2 regions of the Streptomyces sp. M41 genome follow, and region 2 is predicted to be linked to the other one. Evidence: riboswitches for the same ligand, from Rfam matches in the RefSeq annotation. Region 2 holds a riboswitch; the other holds the start of a gene.
The links. Region 2 has a riboswitch for glycine ahead of gcvP (aminomethyl-transferring glycine dehydrogenase). Riboswitches for the same ligand answer to the same signal wherever they lie in the genome.
Positions count from the first base shown of each region.

Region 1: another riboswitch for glycine. It lies ahead of gcvT (glycine cleavage system aminomethyltransferase GcvT); the one in region 2 lies ahead of gcvP (aminomethyl-transferring glycine dehydrogenase).

Region 1 covers NZ_JBIMKE010000044.1:13,992-17,383, reverse strand. The annotation lists gene glyA (serine hydroxymethyltransferase) at 1-263, opposite strand, end outside; gene gcvH (glycine cleavage system protein GcvH) at 288-665, opposite strand; gene gcvT (glycine cleavage system aminomethyltransferase GcvT) at 787-1,905, opposite strand; glycine riboswitch at 2,067-2,179, opposite strand; gene ACHBTE_RS33770 (AAA family ATPase) at 2,423-3,127, shown strand; gene ACHBTE_RS33765 (enhanced serine sensitivity protein SseB) at 3,171-3,392, shown strand, end outside.
Region 2 covers NZ_JBIMKE010000006.1:354,754-358,145, reverse strand. The annotation lists gene ACHBTE_RS11795 (DNA polymerase IV) at 1-789, shown strand, start outside; gene ACHBTE_RS11790 (PRC-barrel domain-containing protein) at 1,031-1,402, opposite strand; glycine riboswitch at 1,517-1,612, shown strand; gene gcvP (aminomethyl-transferring glycine dehydrogenase) at 1,789-3,392, shown strand, end outside.

The sequences.
Region 1 (3,392 bases), on a different contig from region 2:
GCGCCGAACAGCTCCTTGACCCGGTCGATCGCGATCTGCTCGGCGACGTCGACGTGCTCGCAGCCGCCGTAGTAGCGGCGGCCCGGGTAGCCCTCGGCGTACTTGTTGGTGGCGACCGAGCCCTGGGCCTCCATGACCGCGACCGGCGCGAAGTTCTCGGAGGCGATCATCTCCAGGGTGGACTGCTGGCGCTCCAGCTCGGCGTCGAGCGCGGCGGCGATGGCCGGGTCCAGCTCGTGCAGGGACTGGTTCATGAGTGACATGTCAGACATAAGGGATGGAACTCCTCAGCCGGCGGTGTGGGCGACGTACTCGTCCGCGGAGAGCAGGTCGGCCGGCTCCTCCGTGATCCGTACCTTGAACAGCCAGCCGCCCTCGAAGGGGGCGGAGTTCACCAGCGACGGGTCGTTCACCACGTCCTCGTTGATCTCGGTGACCTCGCCGGTGACCGGGGAGTACAGGTCGGAGACCGACTTGGTCGACTCCAGCTCGCCGCAGGTCTCACCCGCGGTCACGGTCGAGCCGACCTCGGGGAGCTGGGCGTAGACGACATCGCCGAGCGCGTTGGCCGCGAACTCGGTGATGCCGACCGTCGAGACGCCGTCCTCGGCGGTCGACAGCCACTCGTGCTCCTTGCTGTAACGCAGCTGCTGGGGGTTGCTCATGGCCTGAATTCTCCTGTACGCGCGGGAGTGGTGATGGGCGGGGGGCTGCAAGAAACGTCTGTGAGCAGCGGGTATGTGCGCAGAGTCACGCGCTCACCGCTGTCAGTCTCTACTTCTGGCGCTACTTCTGCCGCTTGTAGAAGGGCAGGGCCACGACCTCGTACGGCTCATGGCTGCCGCGGATGTCCACGCCGACCCCGGCCGTGCCCGGCGCCGAGTGCGCCGCGTCGACGTACGCCATCGCGATCGGCTTGCCCAGCGTGGGGGAGGGCGCACCGGAGGTGACCTCACCGATGACCTCGCCGCCGGCGACGACCGGGTACCCGGCGCGCGGGACCCGACGCCCCTCGGCGATCAGGCCGACCAGGACGCGGGGCGGGTTCTGCGCGGCACGGTCGGCGGCCTGCTGGAGCGCCTCGCGCCCGACAAAGTCGCCCTCCTTCTCGAACTTCACCACCCGGCCGAGCCCGGCGTCGAAGGGCGTGAGGGAGGTGGTCAGCTCATGGCCGTACAGCGGCATGCCCGCCTCAAGGCGCAGGGTGTCCCGGCAGGACAGCCCACAGGGGATCAGGCCGACGCCCGCGCCGGCCTTGGTCAGGGCCTGCCACAGTTCGACGGCGTGCTCCGGCTTCACGAACAGCTCGAAGCCGTCCTCGCCGGTGTACCCGGTGCGGGCGATGAGCGCGGGGACACCGGCGACGGTGCCGGGCAGACCGGCGTAGTACTTCAGGCCGTCGAGGTCGGCGTCGGTGAGCGACTTCAGGATGCCGGGGGACTCGGGGCCCTGGACGGCGAGCAGCGCGTAGGCGTCCCGGTCGTCACGGACCTCGGCGTCGAAGCCGGTCACCCGCTCGGTGAGCGCGTCCAGCACGACCTGGGCGTTGGAGGCGTTGGCGACGATCATGTACTCGGTGTCGGCGAGCCGGTAGACGATCAGGTCGTCGAGGATGCCGCCGTCGGCCTGGCAGATCATGGTGTAGCGGGCGCGGCCGACACCGACGGAGGCGATGTTGCCGACCAGCGCGTGATTGAGGAAGGCGGCGGCCTGCGCACCGGTGACGGTGATCTCACCCATGTGGGAGAGGTCGAAGAGCCCGGCCTGCGTCCGTACGGCGATGTGCTCGTCGCGCTCGGAGCCGTAGCGCAGGGGCATGTCCCAGCCGGCGAAGTCGGTCATCGTCGCGCCGAGCGAGCGATGCAGGGCATCGAGCGCGGTGTGGCGGAGTGGCGTACTGCTCACAGTCGGTCGTCTCCAAGGGCAATGACGGGCGAGGTCGTTCCTCCCCATCTGTCATCGGAACCTGAGAGGTTCGCCATGACCACGCGGGTCCATGGCTTGCACCTTGGGTGGGGCCACGCCCTCGAGACGAACGAGGGATGCGGCCCGCTTTTCAGATGTGCCTCGCCCGCGCGGTAACGGGGCCTGAGAGATTCAAGGGAGGGACTTGCTCCTTCGGCGCCCGGACCGTCGTACGTGTCGTCGTACGTGTCCAGGACTCTCCCGCGCGGATTCAAGCGGCCGGTATGCAGTTGGCGCGGACATCATTGCACGCATACGGGCGACACGTCAGGGGGAACCTTTCCCGGGGCCCCGCGGTGCCGCGCACGGCGGGTCCCCGGCCGACGCGGCCGACGGCGGCCCCTGTAGCAGGCTTGTTGCGGGAAGCGGACGAAACAGCAGACACCGGGGATTACCTTCTCTTTACACTCGACGGGGATGGGACTCCCGACCCAATCCCATGGGGAGGACGATCACGGTGAACAGGACCACGGCGTACGCGACCACCCCGGGCCTCGCGCTGCCCCCGCAGCCGACGGCCCCGGCCGGGGAGGTCTGCGGCGCGCGCCCGGCACCCGTGGTCCGCGATCTGCGCGAGCGCTCCGGCCGCAGCCCGCACGCCCTGCTCTTCGCCCCCGAGGACCTCGTCGTGATCACCGGCCTGCCCGGCAGCGGCAAGTCCACGCTGATGCGGCGGACTGTGCAGGGCGTTCGCATCGACTCCCAGGACACCCGGGACCGCTGGGCCGCCCGTATGCCCGGCTTCCTCCCCTACGCCGTCTACCGCCCCCTGGTGCGCCTCGCGCACTACGCCGGACTGCGCCGCGCCGTGCGCTCCGGCGAGGGCGTCGTGGTGCACGACTGCGGCACCCAGGCCTGGGTGCGGGGCTGGCTGGCCCGCGAGGCCCGGCGCCGCGGCGGCTCCCTGCACCTGCTGCTGCTCGACGTCACCCCCGGCACGGCCCTGGAGGGCCAGCGCGAGCGCGGCCGGGGCGTCTCCCGCTACGCCTTCCTGCGCCACCGCAGGGCGGCGGCCCGGCTGCTGAGCTCGGTGGAGCGGGGCGAGCTGCCCCAGGGCTGCGGCTCGGCGGTGCTGATCGACCGGGCCGCGGGGGACGTACTGCGCCGGATCGGTTTCACCGGCGGAAAGGCCGCAGCCGTACGCCGGTCGGCCACCGGCTAGCCTTTCGGTCCACAGACGTAGTTCACAGCAGGCGGTCGGACAGATGGACTTCCCAGCGGATCTCCCCGCGGACTTCCCGGCACGGACACACCCCCACCCGCACGGCGGCTGGCCCGGCAACGAGCTGGAGGAGGTGCTCTCGGCCTCCCTCGGCATGCCCTCTGCGGGCGGCCGGATCATCGAGGTGCTCGGCCGCAGCTTCGTCTGGGTGCCCCTGCCCAACGGCGGCGGCCCCCAGAGCGGCCCGCTGGACCTGCCCACGGTG
Region 2 (3,392 bases):
GCCGAGCGGGAGGCCAAGTCGGTGTCGGTCGAGGACACGTATGACGTGGACATCCATGACCGGGTCCGGGTGGGGGTGGAGGTGCAGCGGCTGGCCGACCGGTGTGTGCGCAGATTGCGTGGAGCCGGGCTGTCCGGGCGGACGATCGTGCTGAAGGTCCGGCGGTACGACTTTTCGACCTTGACGCGGTCAGAGACGCTGCGGGGGCCGACGGACGATCCGGCTGTGGTGCGGGAGGCCGCGGCTCGGTTGCTGGATTCCGTGGATACGACCGGCGGCGTGCGCCTGCTCGGGGTCGGGGTGAGCGGGCTGGCCGACTACACGCAGGAGGACCTCTTCGCGCAGGCGGCGGGGGACCGGATGGAGGACCTGCCGGAGGTCGGTGAACACGAGGAACCTGCGGATGAGCGGGAGACGGTGCCTGTCGAGCGGCGGTGGGTCGCGGGGCATGACATCCGGCACGCGTCGTACGGGCACGGGTGGGTGCAGGGGAGCGGCCTCGGGCGGGTAACCGTGCGCTTCGAGACACCTGGGTCGGAGCCGGGGCGGGTGCGAACTTTCCGCGTGGACGATCCGGAGCTGGAGGCGGCGGAACCGTTGCCTTTGGGGGTGGACAGGGCTGGAGAGGGCGGTGTGGTTTCGGAGGGGGTTGAAGCGTCCGGGGCGTCTGGAGGATCCGGGGCGACCGTGGCGACCGTGGCGACCGTGGCGCCCGGGGAGTCCGGGGCGTCCGGGGCGTGTTCGGCATCTGAAGAGTCGTCGGGGGTGGAGCCTGTGGTTCCGGGTTAGGGGCCTGTGAGGGGAGGGACGGCTCGCGGCCGGTCTTCCAGAATCGTCGCGGTCGCGCTGGTGGTGGGTCGCGCCTGCTGCCCACCTGCCTGCGCTTGCACTGCCCTGCGCCCAATCGTGCCCCGTGCACCGATCGTGGCCCCTGCGTCCCACCTGCGCCTCCCGGCGGCACGACGCCCCGCATGCCGGGGCACCGGCCCCGCAGGCAAAGGGGTCGGGGGAGGGCGTAGGGCCGGGTCGGTCAGGTGTCCTCTGACCCTGCCAGGTTGCCGAAGTCCCGGTCCGGGATGGGGGGCGGTGGGGCCACGTCCAGGCCGTAGTGGTGGTAGAGCTGGAGTTCCTGCTCGGGGGAGAGATGGCGGCCGACGCCGAAATCGGGGGCGTCCTTGATCAGGGCGCGATCGAAGGGGACGTGCAGAGTGCCCTCGACCAGTTCGCTGGGCTCCAGGGGGACGAAGGCGTCCCGAGAGAACAGGCCGGTGCGTATCGCCGCCCATTCCGGCACTCCGGTCGCGTCGTCGAGATAGACCTCGTCGATCGTGCCGATCTTGGTGCCGTTGCGGTCGAAGGCCTTGCGGCCGATCAGATTGCGCGGATCGATGTCGGTCTGCACGGGCCCTCCACTTGGTCGCAACTCATCCGTAAGCACTACGAAAAGGCAGATTGGTGAGAGCGGCCACTCGAAGGCCCCTGTGCTGGCCCCGCTGGTAGGCTTGCAGGCGGCTGCTGACCCCGTGCGGGAGAGTCCTCCAGACGTCACCGGAGGCGCCGAAGGAGCAAATCCTCCCCGGAATCTCTCAGGCACACGTACCGCACGGACGAGGTCACTCTGGAAAGCAGGGCGGGTGCCGACGGCTTCCGCTCTCACCGACGGTGAAAGCCGGGAGCCCTGTGGTGACCCGGTGAAGCTCTCAGGTTGAGATGACAGAGGGGGAGGCCGTCCGGGTACCCGCGCCGTGGTGCCCCTCGAAGGTCGCGTCAGACCAGGAGGCCTCCGCAATGACCGCCCACCGCATTCCGCTCTCCGAGCTCGAGCAAGGGATCCCCTTCGAGCAGCGTCACATCGGTCCCGATCATGAGGCGCGAGCCAAGATGCTCGCCCAGGTCGGGTACGGCTCACTGGACGAGCTCACCGCCGCCGCAGTGCCGGACGTGATCAAGAACGCCGACTCGCTCGAGCTGCCGGGGGCGCGCACCGAGGCCGAGGTGCTGGCCGAGCTGCGGTCGCTCGCCGATCGCAACCAGGTGCTGGGCTCGATGATCGGGCTCGGCTACTACGGGACGTTCACCCCGCCGGTCATCCTGCGGAACGTGATGGAGAACCCGGCCTGGTACACGGCCTACACGCCGTACCAGCCCGAGATCTCCCAGGGGCGGCTCGAAGCCCTGCTGAACTTCCAGACCGTCGTCGCCGACCTCACCGGACTGCCCACCTCCGGTGCCTCGCTGCTCGACGAGGGGACCGCCGCCGCCGAGGCCATGGCTCTGTCCCGGCGGATGGGCAAGAACAAGAAGGGGCTGTTCCTGGTCGACGCGGATGTGCTGCCGCAGACCATCGCCGTGATCGAGACCCGTGCCGAGCCGACCGGCGTGGAGGTCGTGGTCGCGGACCTCAGCGACGGCATTCCGGCCGAGATCGCCGGGCGCGAGATCAACGGCGTGCTCCTGCAGTACCCGGGTGCCTCCGGCGTCGTACGCGACATCAAGCCCGTCATCGACCAGGCGCACCAGCTCGGCGCCCTTGTCACCGTCGCCGCCGATCTGCTCGCGCTCACCCTGCTGAAGTCGCCCGGTGAGCTCGGTGCGGACATCGCGGTCGGCACCACGCAGCGCTTCGGTGTGCCGATGGGCTTCGGCGGGCCGCACGCCGGCTACATGGCCGTGACGGAGAAGTTCGCGCGCAGCCTGCCCGGCCGGCTCGTGGGTGTGTCCGTGGACGCCGACGGGAACAAGGCGTACCGGCTGGCCCTCCAGACGCGTGAGCAGCACATCCGGCGGGAGAAGGCGACCAGCAACATCTGTACCGCTCAGGTGCTGCTGGCCGTGATGGCTGGAATGTACGCCGTCTACCACGGGCCGGAGGGGCTGAAGGCGATCGCCCGGCGGACCCATCGGTACGCCACCCTCCTCGCTGCGGGACTCGCGGCCGGCGGGGTCGAGATCGTGCACGGCTCGTACTTCGACACGCTGACCGTGCGTGTGCCCGGGAAGGCCGCCGAGGTCGCCGCCGCCGCGCGGCAGAACGGCGTCAACCTGCACCTCGTCGACGCCGACCAGGTGTCCATCGCCTGCGACGAGACCACCACGCGCGCGCAGCTGGGCGCGGTATGGGCGGCTTTCGGGGTCGAGGGCGACGTCGAGGCGCTCGACGCGGCCGGTGAGGAGGCGCTGCCGGGCGCGCTGCTGCGCTCCGACACCTACCTCGCGCATCCCGTGTTCCATGAGCACCGCTCCGAGACGGCGATGCTGCGCTATCTGCGTCGGCTCGCGGACCGTGACTACGCGCTGGACCGCGGCATGATCCCGCTGGGTTCGTGCACCATGAAGCTCAACGCGACGACCGAGATGGAGCCGGTCACCTGGCCGGAGTTCGGTCAGCTGCA